Regions from separate parts of the Methylibium sp. T29-B genome, predicted to be linked through region 2. Evidence: predicted binding sites of a transcription regulator. Region 2 holds the regulator's gene; each other region holds the start of a gene.
What was found. Region 2 encodes sigma-54, which starts transcription at its own class of promoters, with help from an activator protein. Its sites were predicted from a motif close to TGGCANGNAANCTGCTTT; they were not measured.
Positions count from the first base shown of each region.

Region 1: Y694_RS07605 (ammonium transporter) is a predicted target of sigma-54. The motif match lies at 2,486-2,503, and genes of this name have one in related genera.
Region 3: Y694_RS23320 (pilin) is a predicted target of sigma-54. The motif match lies at 1,553-1,570, and genes of this name have one in related genera.

Region 1 covers NZ_AZSN01000032.1:12,824-17,019, forward strand. The annotation lists gene Y694_RS07595 (aminopeptidase) at 1-373, opposite strand, end outside; gene Y694_RS07600 (hypothetical protein) at 415-1,131, opposite strand; gene Y694_RS07605 (ammonium transporter) at 1,128-2,291, opposite strand; gene Y694_RS07610 (molybdopterin-dependent oxidoreductase) at 2,560-4,196, opposite strand, start outside.
Region 2 covers NZ_AZSN01000212.1:88-4,283, reverse strand. The annotation lists gene Y694_RS19730 (thiol:disulfide interchange protein DsbA/DsbL) at 1-450, shown strand, start outside; partial or broken gene lptA (lipopolysaccharide transport periplasmic protein LptA) at 543-1,171, shown strand; gene lptB (LPS export ABC transporter ATP-binding protein) at 1,168-1,923, shown strand; gene Y694_RS19715 (RNA polymerase factor sigma-54) at 1,923-3,446, shown strand; partial or broken gene Y694_RS19710 (class I SAM-dependent RNA methyltransferase) at 3,541-4,196, shown strand, end outside.
Region 3 covers NZ_AZSN01000053.1:10,710-14,905, reverse strand. The annotation lists gene Y694_RS10640 (PglL family O-oligosaccharyltransferase) at 1-704, opposite strand, end outside; gene Y694_RS23320 (pilin) at 986-1,462, opposite strand; gene Y694_RS10630 (3',5'-cyclic-nucleotide phosphodiesterase) at 1,719-2,522, opposite strand; gene Y694_RS10625 (FHA domain-containing protein) at 2,740-3,402, opposite strand; gene Y694_RS10620 (Stp1/IreP family PP2C-type Ser/Thr phosphatase) at 3,482-4,196, opposite strand, start outside.

The sequences.
Region 1 (4,196 bases), on a different contig from region 2:
AGCCGACGCAGCCGACCACCGGGAAGCACCAGGTCTTCAGGCTCAGCGACAGCTCGGGCGCCGCGACCACGTTCCACACCACGGCGGGCCGGCCGAGGTCGGCATAGCGGCGGTAGCTGGCGTTGTCGGGCAGGCCCAGCTCCTGGACCGCGAAGTCGCGCATGCGCTGGCTCAGCAGCAGGCGCTCGCGCAGCACGGCCGGCGTGCCGGCGTCGGCCAGCCAGTCATCGACCGGCTTCGCGGCGCGCATCACGCCGAGGTGGCCCTGCACCGATTGCGAGAGGTAGGCGACACTGCCGCAGCCGCCCAGCAGCGCCAGCGCAGCGCCGACCGCGACAAGAGAGAACCACCAGGACCGGGCGCGCAGCAGCATGGCGCGCAGTCTACGGCTCCATGCGGACAGGTCGGCGGGCGCTACAGGTAGCGGCGGATGCCGGTCAGCGCCGGGACACCACTGGCCTCGAGCCGGTCGACGGCCTGCGTGAAGCAGGCGTCCGCGCGCACCGGCCCCAGCAGTTCGGCGAGTGCCACGTACATCACGTTGATCAGCAGCGTGCCATGGCCGCCGGCCGGCCAGTCGCCATCGAGCGTGCTCACCTGCCCGCTCCACCACAGCGACGCCGCGTGCTGCTGGGGTCGCGGCAGGCTGGCCGCGTGGCGGATCAGCGCGCGGCGCACGCGCGCCGGCGTCAGGCCGACCGGCAGATCGCGCGAGAGCTGGGCCTCGATCGCCGCGAAGAAGGCCTGCAGGGCCGCCACCCCCTCGCCCAGCCGCGGCGCCACCGGGGCGACGGAGCCCGGTGGCAGGCTGCCCGGCTCGGTGGACTCGAAGGGTTGCGAGGACAGTGGATCGTCCGGCAGGCGCCGCGGGTCACTCTGCAGCGCGCGGAAGATCCTGAGGTGCAGCTCGGCTTCCTTGCCGGCCAGGCCGAAGCCGTCGGCGATCTGCCGGCAGTAGCGGCTCAGGCCGAGGAACAGCGCGCCGCGCCCCTGGAACTGCTGGCACCACAGCATCACCGCGTCGCGCACGCGCGGCGCCTCCAGGTACTCGGCCAGCGCGTGCGCCAGCGCACGCCGCACAGTGACCGGATCGTTGTCGCGGCTTGCCATCGTCGACGCACCGCCGCTCATCGCTTGCCCCGGTGCACCGCGTCCTGCTGGAACTCGGGGTAGCCGATCTCGTAGTGCTCGGTGAAATCGAGGCCGCGCTGCTCGTCGAGCGTGCTGGCGCGCAGGCCCATGCTGCGGGCCAGCAGCCAGTACATCAGCAGCGCGGTGCCGAAGGACCACACGAAGGCGACGCCGCAGCCGATCGCCTGCACGCCGAGCTGCCGCAGGTCGAACATCGCGTCGTGCTTGAACAGCCCGGCCGCCAGCGTGCCCCAGACGCCGCCGACCGCATGCACCGAGACGGCTCCCACCACGTCGTCGATGCGACCCGCCTCAAGCAGCCAGCCGGCCAGCACGCTCAGCCCGCCGGCCACGAAGCCGGTGAGCAGCGCATAGGCCGGCTCCATCACGTGGCAGCCCGCGGTGACGCCGACCAGGCCGGCGATGCTCCCGTTGACGGCCGCCGTCATCAGCACCGGCTGGCGGCCGAGCGCCAGCATCGCCAAAGCGCCGATCGCCCCCGCCGCGCCGGACAGGTGGGTGTTGAGCACGATCTTGCCGATGCCCACCGTGGCCGCGGCGGTGCTGCCGCCGTTGAAGCCGAACCACCCCAGCCACAGGATGAACCCGCCGAGCGCCACCGAGGTGAGGTTGTGGCCGAGCATCGGGCGCGCCTCGCCGTTGGGTCCGAAGCGTCCGAGCCGGGGCCCGATCACCAGGACGGCAGCGAGCGCCGACCAGCCGCCCACCGAGTGCACGACGGTCGATCCGGCGAAGTCGATGAAGCCCATCTCGCGCAGCCAGCCCTGGCCGGAGAACAGCGAGCCCCAGGCCCAGGACCCGAACACCGGGTAGATGAGCCCGGTGATGAGCACGGAGCTGACGATGTAGGCCCAGAAACGCGCACGCTCGGCGATCGCGCCGCTGACGATGGTGGCGGCGGTGGCGGCGAACATCATCTGGAAGAACAGCAGCCCGTAGTCGGCCTCGGGCATCGCGTGCGGCAGGAAGCGGTCGGTGCCGATCCAGCCGCTGGCATTGGCGCCGAACATCAGGCCGAAGCCCACGGCCCAGAAAGCGACCGCGCCGAAGCACGTGTCGCAGTAGTTCTTCATGATGACGTTGATCGCGTTCTTGGCGCGGCTCATGCCGCTTTCCAGCAGCGCGAAGCCGGCCTGCATGAAGAACACCAGGCGCCGGCGGCCATCATCCAGACCATGTCGGTCCCGGACTTCAGCTGTTCGATCGTCGTGGGGTCGGCGGCGCGGGAGGCGGCCGCGAGGCTCGCGAGCAGGACGGCGCACGCGAGAGGACGCGCGGCCCGACGGACAGCAGGTTTCAAGACGGATTCCCAACGTTCTGGTGACGCGGCAATGTGGCAAGACACATGCCACCGCGCTGGCCAGCGACCGGACTTCCACGCGACGCATCGGCCGCGTGACGGACTGCTCAGTCCGCGCGCACCTCGACCAGGCAGTCGTAGAAGCTCGGGGCCCGACCGAGGTCGGTGAGCTTCTGGTGGGTGACTTCGTTCACGTTGCTGCCGCGCACGCCGAGCTTGCGCCACCAGATGCCCAGGCCGTTGACCACACCGGGGCGCGCCCGCTCGCTGAGCACGGCCTTGCACCAATACTGGCCGCGCTCGTTGAAGACACGCACCAGCGCACCATCGTGGATGCCGCGCGGCGCCGCGTCGCCCGGGTGGATCTCCAGCACCGGCTCGCCCTCGATGTCGCGCAGGCTCTTCACGTTGACGAAGCTGGAGTTGAGGAAGTTGCGCGCCGGCGGCGAGATCATCGCCAGCGGATAGGCCGCAGCGAGCTCGGGCGTGCTCTGCGCCGACTCGTGGTTGGGCACGTGGTCGGGCACGCCCCAGCCGGGCGCGTCGATGCGGCAGCGCCCGCTCGGCGTGGGGAAGCCGCCGTCGGCGAACGGCGCCTCGGGCAGCGGCAGCTGGACCCAGCCGTGTTCACGCAGCTCGTCGAAGCGCACGTGGCGGCCGAAGGCCTGGCGGGCGATCGCCTCGTCGCTGTCGCCGAAGCAGGGGTCGACATAGCCCATGCGCGCGGCGAGGCGCCGGAAGATCTCGGTGTTGGGCAGCGCCTCGCCCAGCGGCGCGACGGCCGCTTCGTTGATCAGCACCGAGGTGTGGCCGTAGCTGCGGTGCACGTCCAGGTGCTCGAGCTGCGTGGTCGCGGGCAGCACGAAGTCGGCGTGGTCGGCGGTGTCGGTGAGGAAGTGCTCCAGCACCACGGTGAACAGATCCTCGCGCGCGAAGCCCCGCACGACCTGGGGCGATTCGGGCGCCACCGCGACCGGATTGCTGTTGTAGACCACCAGCGCCTCGATCTTCGGGCCGAAGCCGGCCGAGCTCTCGCGCAGCAGGTCGTCTCCGATGGTGCTCATGTTGATCGTGCGCGGACGGCGCGCGCCCAGCAGCTCGGGCCGCTGCAGGGCGCCGTGGTCGATCGGGTACCAGCCGCTGCTCGACAGCAGCAACCCGCCGGCGCGATGCCGCCAGGCGCCGATCAGGCAGGGCAGCGTGGCGATCAGGCGCACCGCGTTGCCGCCGCCATGCACGCGCTGCATGCCGTAGTTGAGGCGGATCGCGGCCGGCCGTGTGCCGCCGTAGTCACGCGCCAGGCCACGCACCTGCTCGGCGTCCAGGCCGCAGACGGCGGCGGTGCGCTCGGGCGTCCAGGCGAGTGCCTTCTCGCGCAGCGCTGGCCAGCCCTCGGTGTGGCGGTCGATGTAGTCATGGTCGAGCCAGTCGTTGACGATCAGCTCGCGCATCAGGCCGAGCGCCAGCGCACCGTCGGTGCCGGGCAGCAGCGCAAGGTGCTGGTGGCACTTGTCGGCGGTCTCGGAGCGGCGCGGATCGATGCAGACCAGCTTCGCGCCGGCGCGCTTGGCCGCCTGGGCGTAGGTCCAGAAGTGCAGGTTCGACGCGATGCTGTTGCTGCCCCAGATCAGGATCAGCTTCGCTTCGGCGAAGTGCTCCACGTGCATGCCGACCTTGGCACCGTAGCTCGCCGTCAGCGCCTCGCCGCCGGCGCTGGCGCAGATGGTGCGGTCGAGCAGCGAGG
Region 2 (4,196 bases):
TTCGAGCCGATGCTCGAATCCTGGGTCAAGAAGCTGCCGCCGGACATCACCTTCCGGCGCCTGCCGGTCGCCTTCCGCGAGGTGCCGTTCGTGCTGCACCAGAAGCTGTACTTCGCGATCGAGGCCCTGGGGCTGGTCGACACCCTGCACCGCAAGGTCTTCACCGCGATGCACGTCGAACGCAATCCGCTGAACACGCCCGAGGCGATCGGCGACTTCGTGGCGAAGAATGGCGTCGACAAGGCCAAGTTCCTCGACGTGATGAACTCGTTCTCGGTGCAGACCAAGGCCCGCCAGGCCGCCGCGCTGTCGGCCGGCTACAAGATCGACGGCACGCCGGCGATCGGCATCAACGGGTCCTACTACACCTCGGGTTCGCTGGCCGGCAGCAACGACCGCGCGCTGGCGATCACCGACCACCTGATCGCGCAGATCCGCAAGGGCGGCTGACCCTCGTTTGGCGTCGACGCGACAGCGGCCGTCGGAGCGGCGGCCGGCCGTGGCAAGCGATCGAACTCACCCTAGAATCGGCAGCAAGATTCATGCCGATTCCCTCCATGTCCGCTCCGACCCCCTATCCTGCATCGCGGTGCACCTTGCTGGCGCAGCCTGTTTGCCGGGCCGTCCTGGCGGTGCTGGGGCTGGCCCTGCTGCCGGCCTTCGCCGCCGAAAAGGCTGACCGCAGCCAGCCGCTGGCCTTCACTGCCGACTCGGCCCGGGTCGACGAGGTCAAGCAATTGAACATCCTGTCGGGCAACGTCGAGATCACCAAGGGCAGCATCGTCATCCGCGCCGACCGCGTGGAGGTGCGCCAGAGTCCCGAGGCTACCAGTCCGCGGTGGCGACCGGCTGGCCGAACAAGCGTGCCTACTTCCGCCAGAAGCGCGGCAGCAACGACGAGTACATCGAGGGCGAGGCCGAGCGCCTCGAGTACGACGGCCGCGGCGACACCGTGCGGCTCGTGAACCAGGCCGTGCTGCGGCGCTTCCGCGGCAGCACGCTGGCCGACGAGGTGGCCGGCAACACCATCTCCTACGACAACGTGACCGAGGTCTTCCAGGTGCTCGGCGGCCCGGCCTCCGCGGCCGCGCCAGGCCGGGTGCGCGGCGTGCTGACGCCGCGCGAGAACCCGGCTTCGGCGCCAAACTCCGGGGCGGGGACGCGGCCATGAACACGGCGATGGCGAGCCGCCTGGAGGCTCGCGGACTGCAGAAGAGCTACGGCGCCCGCAAGGTCGTCAAGGACGTGCACCTGGCCGTTGCGGCCGGCGAGGTGGTGGGCCTGCTGGGCCCGAACGGCGCCGGCAAGACCACCAGCTTCTACATGATCGTGGGCCTGGTGCGCGCCGACGCCGGCGAGATCCGCATCGACGGCGCGCCGATCGAGCGCCTGCCGATCCACCAGCGCTCGCGCCTCGGGCTGTCCTACCTGCCGCAGGAGGCCTCGATCTTCCGCAAGCTCACCGTCGAGGAGAACATCCGCGCGGTGCTGGAGCTCCAGTTCGACGAACGCGGCAAGGCCTACACCAAGGCACGCATCGACGAGCTGCTCGACGGCCTGCTGCACGACCTGTCGATCGACAAGCTGCGCGACAGCCCGGCACCGGCACTGTCGGGCGGCGAACGGCGGCGCGTCGAGATCGCCCGCGCGCTGGCCACGCAGCCGCGCTTCATCCTGCTCGACGAGCCGTTCGCCGGCGTCGATCCGATCGCGGTGATCGAGATCCAGCGAATCATCGGCTTCCTCAAGAGCCGCGGGATCGGCGTGCTGATCACCGACCACAACGTGCGCGAGACCCTGGGCATCTGCCACCGCGCCTACATCATCAGCGAAGGACGCGTGCTGGCCGAAGGCACCCCCGAGCAGATCGTCGAGAACGCCGACGTCCGCAAGGTCTACCTCGGCGAGCACTTCAGGATGTGATGAAGCCTTCCCTGCAGGTCCGTTTTTCGCAGCATCTGGCGCTCACGCCGCAGCTTCAGCAGTCGATCCGGCTGCTGCAGCTTTCCACGCTCGAGCTTCACCAGGAAGTCGAGCAGATGCTGGAGCAGAACCCCTTCCTCGAAGTGGAGGAAGATGCGCCGACCCCGTTCGACGCGCCGGTGGAGCGCGCCACGGCCACGGAGCGCCAGGCCGATGACGCCTGGGAGGGCTCGGGGTCCGAGGTGGCCGCCGACCCCGAGCCGGTCGCGGTGGATGCGGCCGAGTTCGGCACCACCGAGCGCGAGGACTGGGAGAACGGCACCGAGCGCGAGGACTTCGACGGCATCCGCGAGACGCCCGGCAAGGCCGGCAACAACGACAGCGACGAGTTCGACCCCATGGAGCGCAGCAGCGCCGGGGTGAGCCTGCAGGACCACCTGCGCGACCAGTTGCGCGGCATGCGCCTGAGCGACGAGGACCGCGGCGCGGTGATGGTGCTGATCGAATCGCTCGACGAGGACGGCTACCTGGCCGACCCCCTGGAAGAGATCGCCCAGCGCCTGGCCGGCGACGAGGACGACATCGCGGTCGAGGAGCTGCTCGACCGCCTGCGCTGCGCGCTGAAGTGGCTGCACAACCTGGAGCCGCTGGGCGTCGGTGCGCGCGACCTGTCAGAGTGCCTGACGCTGCAGCTGCGGGCCGGACCGCGCTGTGAGGCGCAGATGATCGCGATCCTGATCTGCAAGTACCACCTCGAGTTGCTGGCGCGGCGCGACGGCAAGAAGCTGATGGCCGCCACCGGCGCCGACGAGGAGCTGCTGAAGGCCGCGCAGGCGCTGATCGTGCGCTGCGAGCCCAAGCCCGGCCGGCCCTTCACCAAGGCCGAGGCCAACATCATCGTGCCCGATGTCATCGTGCAGAAGGCCGGCCGCGGCTGGCGCGTGGTGCTCAACCCCGACGTGATGCCCAAGCTGCGCATCAACGACCTCTACGCCCAGGCCATCAAGCAGCAGCGGGGCGCGCGCACCGAATCGGGCGCGGGCCTGAGCTCGCGGCTGCAGGAGGCGCGCTGGTTCATGAAGAACATCCTGCAGCGCTTCGACACCATCCAGCGCGTGTCGCAGGCCATCGTCGAGCGCCAGAAGGCCTTCTTCAGCCATGGCGCGATCGCGATGAAGCCGCTGGTGCTGCGCGAGATCGCCGACGAGCTGGGTCTGCACGAGTCGACCATCTCGCGCGTGACCACCGCCAAGTACATGTCCACGCCCTACGGCACCTTCGAGCTGAAGTACTTCTTCGGCTCCTCGCTCAACACCGAGGCCGGTGGCAATGCGTCGAGCACCGCGGTGCGTGCGCTGATCAAGCAGCTGGTCAGTGCCGAGGACGCCAAGAAGCCGCTGTCGGACAGCCAGCTCAGCAGCATGCTGGAAGAGCAGGGCATCCAGGTGGCACGCCGCACGGTGGCGAAGTACCGCGAGGCGCTGAAGATCGCGCCGGCCAACCTGCGGCGCACGATGATGTGACGACGAGGTCTCGGGCCCGAACCGGCAACAAGACCCAGCGCCCCGCCCGGTGTCGACCGAGGCGCGAGCGCAACCCTCGAACCCCTCTGCACGCATGAACGTCGCCCTTCCGCCCGACGCCCCGCCGTCCTCCTTGTTCCTCCCCTGCGCGGCCGGCGTCGAGGCGCTGCTCGCCGACGAGGTTGCCCGGTTGCTGCCGGGCGCGGCGGCGCAGACGCAGCGCGGCGGCGTGATGGTGCGCGGCGGCCCGCGCGAGGCGATGGCACTCAACCTCGGCAGCCGGCTCGCCCAGCGCGTGCTGTGGCAGGTGGCCGATGCGCCCTACCGCAGCGAGGACGACCTGTACGCGTTGGCCCGCAGCCCGCGCTGGCCCGACTGGATCACGCCGACGCAGACCCTGAAGGTGGACGTGACCGCGCAGCGCGCGCCGCTCAAGAGCCTGAACTTCGCCGCGCTGCGCATCAAGGACGGTGTCTGCGACGCGATGCGCGACGCGCTCGGCGCGCGCCCGAGCGTCGACACCCGCCGCCCCGACCTGCCGCTGCTGCTGCACCTGGCGCCCGAGCACGCCACGCTGTATGTCGACACCTCGGGCGAGGCGCTGTTCAAGCGCGGCTGGCGCGAGGACCAGGGCGAGGCGCCACTGAAGGAGACGCTGGCTGCCGCGATGCTGGCCGCCGCCGGCTGGCAGGGCCGCGAGGCCGACGGCCCGCTGCTCGACCCGGTGTGCGGCTCCGGCACGATCGCGAT
Region 3 (4,196 bases), on a different contig from region 2:
TCGACCACCGCCCACAGCAGCAGCACGCCGAGCGACAGCGCCCCGGTGCGCGAGGCGCTCAGCGCCACCGCCAGCACCATCGCGAAGAGCGACGCGGCGGCCCACGGTGCGCGCAGGCGACCGGCCTGCCACAGCCAGGCCGTCATGACCATCGCGCACAACAGCGCGGTGGCCAAATGGTTGGGTTGGCGCATGTTGCCCACGGCGCGGCCGGGCGAGGTGTTGATGGCAACGAGCAAGCCATCCGCGATTGATGGTGCGAAGTATTGGACGAGTGCAACGATGACACACAGCATCCCCGCAAGACTCCAACCAAACGCGAAGGCGCTGTTGACCGAAGAGCTTGTCTTGGCTGCTGCAATCCACAGGACTACAAAAGTAGATGCCAACACCGCCAGATCACTCAGGCTCGCACCATCAAGCAATTTGCTTGATGCAATGTATGCACCCAACACCACTAGCCAGCCGGTACCCACCGACAGGAACTCAACGCTAGGCTGTTGTACGGTGCGACCCCGAATGAATGGCAGCAGGCCAGCGAATGCTAGAGCCAACAATTGATTCGCGAGTACCGCGTCCGGTGTGCCAGGCCATGAGGCGAGCAGGGGTAAGACGATGCTGCCAGTCAGCAGAAGCCTCGCAATCGGTTGTGTATTCATGCTCTCCACAGAAATGACAGAGCCGCAGACTCTCCAATCAAACATCGACTAAGCAAGGGCTGCATAACCGGCCGGCCGGCTGCTTGCATGACCTGAGCCAGTGACCGTCAACCCGAAGACCGGAATGAAGCAGCTGGGTCTGAATCTGTCGACAGATGAATGGCCGCTCCGCTGATGGTCACGCCGTGAAGCTGGAACATGCGCTTGGTGACCCTGTACCCGATTCAGTACCGTTATTCGAATACCAGTTGCGCCTTTCGGGTTATGCATACAGAAAACAAAAAAGGACGCCGCGGCGTCCTTTCAAAAAATCGAAGAACTGAATATCAAGCGCGGCATTCTGCGGGAGCATACTTCCCAAGCAGCGTAGGAGCGCCAACTGCGCCAGTCTTGCCAGCGGCAAAGCATGTCCAAACCATTGGGCCGGTTGGGACGGTTCCTGCAGCGAGTGCCGCACCGTTGGATTGCGGGTTGAGCGTGAGCGTGCCGTTGCCCGCACGAGCCGTCGTCGTAACCGTAATCAAACCAGTCCCCGAAGCAATCGTCACGGAAGTGATATTCGGAGTGCCAATCGGATTGACGCAGTTGCCGGCTGCTGCACACGTGGTTGCAGCACCGGTCCGGTACCCTGCGCCTAGACCACCGTTAGCCGCGGGCGTCCCATTCGCAGCGTTGTCGGCGACAACAACTTTCGCCTCTGACGCAAGTGACAGTCCTTCAGAGACACGCGAGCGAATTGTGTAGTCCTGATAAGCCGGCAGCGCAACCGCCGCCAGGATGCCGATGATCGCCACGACGATCATCAGTCGATGAGGGTGAAACCCTTCTGAATGTGCTTCTTCATGATCTGAACTCTCCTTGAGCGGTTGAACCGGGTGATAGACGTGGTTCGAAAGGCAGGCTCCGTGCCAAGCGGCGGACTCGCCTGAACGTGAGCTAAACCACGGAGCGTTTGCGCATCGCGGTGAAAGTGGGACAGATCGCGTCACATCGAACGCTGAATCGAGGAACCGTGGCCGTCCGATATCGACACTTTTGGTCGCATCGTGACGCTGCGATCTACAGCGTGAACACCAAGCCCTTCACCAACGGCTCCACCCGGTGCGCCGTGTCGATGGCCCGGATTTGCGCCACCACCGCCGCCACCTCGCCGGGCTTGGGGTGGGTGATGTGCACCGGCACGCTGCCGTCCAGCTGGGCCAGTTCGGTGGCCAGGCTGCTGGGCGCCAGGTGGCCGCTCAGGTCGGCGAGCCAGCGTTCGTCGTCGCCGAAGGCGGTCTCGATGATGAGGTGGGCAATGCGCCGGCCCTTCAGGGCGGCCCACAGTGCGGGGTTGGGGCCGGTGTCGCCGCTGTAGACCCACCAGCCCTCGTCGCTGTCGACGGCGAAGCCGCAGGCCGGGACGGTGTGCGATGCGGGCAGCACCTCCACGCGCCGCTCGGCATCGCCGTGGCCGAAGCGCAGGGTGTCGCCAATGGCGAAGGGCAGCAGCCGGATGATCGGGTAAGCGGCGCTCGGGATGCTGGTGAAGTCGGGCCAGAGCTGGCCGTTGAAGAGGTGGGCGCGCAATGCCGCCAGCGTCTCGGGCAGGCCGTGCACGCGGATCGGTCCGCGCTCGGGCTGCGCCAGCCGCAGCTTCATCACGCTGTCGGCGAGCAGCGGGATGGCCAGCACGTGGTCGAGATGGGAATGCGAGACGAGGATGTCGTCCACGCGGGCCATCGCATCGAGAGCCATGTCGCCCACGCCGGTGCCGGCGTCGATCAGCACGTTGTCGTCGAGCAGGAAGGCGGTGGTGCGGCTGCCCGAGGCGATGGAGCCGGAGCAGCCGAGCACCTGCAGGCGCACGGGGGAGTGGCTCATGGGGTCAGCCCCGGCAACGCGGCGGTGTCAGGATCAAGGAAACGAAGAACGTCACGCTCGCATGGTGCCGCCGGGCCGAACGGCGGGCAAGCGACCCGCCGTGCGATGCCTCACGGCTCGGCGGCCGGCGCGACGGGGGGTGTCGCAAAGTGATCACGCTGCGGCATTAATGCCTGCAGCGGCGCCTCGGCCCGCCGAGGCGCCGGGACCTTCCCGTTCAGTCCTGCACGAACTGCATCTGGGTGCCGGCGAGTTCGATCACATCGCCGTTCTTCAGGTGCACGGGGTCGCTGCTGACCTCGCTGCCGTTGACGGTGGGGCGGCTGCCGCCCTCGACGTGGGCGAACACGTAGCCGCCTGGGCGCTTGGTGATGGAGGCGACCTGCACGCCGGGCTTGCCGACGGTCGTGACCACCTTGGTGAGCGCCACCTCGCGGCCGACCGCAGCGCCATTGAGCACCTTGATCGACGCCGAGCTGGTGCCGGTGAGCGTCGCGAAGTTGGTGTTGCTCATCGGCGCGGTGTGCTGGAAGTTCGGCGCCGTGGCCGCCGCACCCGGCTTGATGATCATGGTCTTCTCGTAGTCCGAGCTTTCGACGCTCAGGTACTTGATCTTGTACTTGCCGATCTCGACGGTGTCGTTGTGCTGCAGCAGCTGCTTCTTCACGGCCTTGCCGTTGATGTAGGTGCCGTTGGTGCTGTTGAGGTCTTCGATGAAGACGTCCTGGCCCACCATCTGCAGCACGGCGTGCTCGCCGCTGACGGCCAGGTTGTCGATCACGATGTCGTTGTAGGGCCGGCGACCGAGGGTCGTCTTGTCCTTGGTGAGCTGGACTTCCTTGATGACGACCCCGTCCAGCGATACGACCAGCTTGCCCATGCGTGACCCCGTGCGTCTGACTTCTGATGTGGTGGAACCCGGCGACCTGCTGCGCGCCTGAATGTCCGGGCGCTGCCCCTCAGCGGCGGAACGGCCACCAGGCCCGCGATACCGGCGCGGTGCCCGAAGCGCGCACCAGAATGACCGAGATGTTATCCCGTCCGCCAGCGTCGTTGGCTGCCTGTACCAGCGCCTGAGCGGCCTGCGGCAAAGAGTCGTGCTGGCGCAACACGGCGGCGATCTGCTCGTCGTCGATCATGTCCGACAGGCCGTCGGAGCAGAGCAGGATCCAGTCGCCGGGCTGGGTCTGGTGCAGGTGGGTCTCCAGCAGCACGGTGTCCTCGACGCCGACCGCCCGCGTGACCAGGTTCTTGTTGTTCGACGCAGCGGCCTGTTCGGGCGTGATCAATCCGGCATCGAGCTGCTCCTGCAGCAGGGAGTGATCGCGGGTGATCTGCGACAGCTCGCCTTCGCGCCAGCGGTAGCCGCGCGAATCGCCGATGTGCCCGAGCAGCAGCCGTGCGTCTCTCAGCACGGCCACCACGAGCGTGGTGCCCATGCCGGCGTACTGCGGGTTGGAGTTGGCGGCGTTGAAGATCGCGCGGTTGGCGTTGTCGACGCAGATGTCCATGGCGCGCCGCACGTCGGTGTCGGTGGCCTGGGCACTGGCCTCGCTGAGCCAGCGGCCGAGTTCGGCCTTGATGAAGCTGGTGGCCATGCTGCTGGCCACCTCGCCGGCGTTGTAGCCGCCCATGCCGTCGGCCAGGACTGCCAGGCAGGCGGCTTCGTCGATC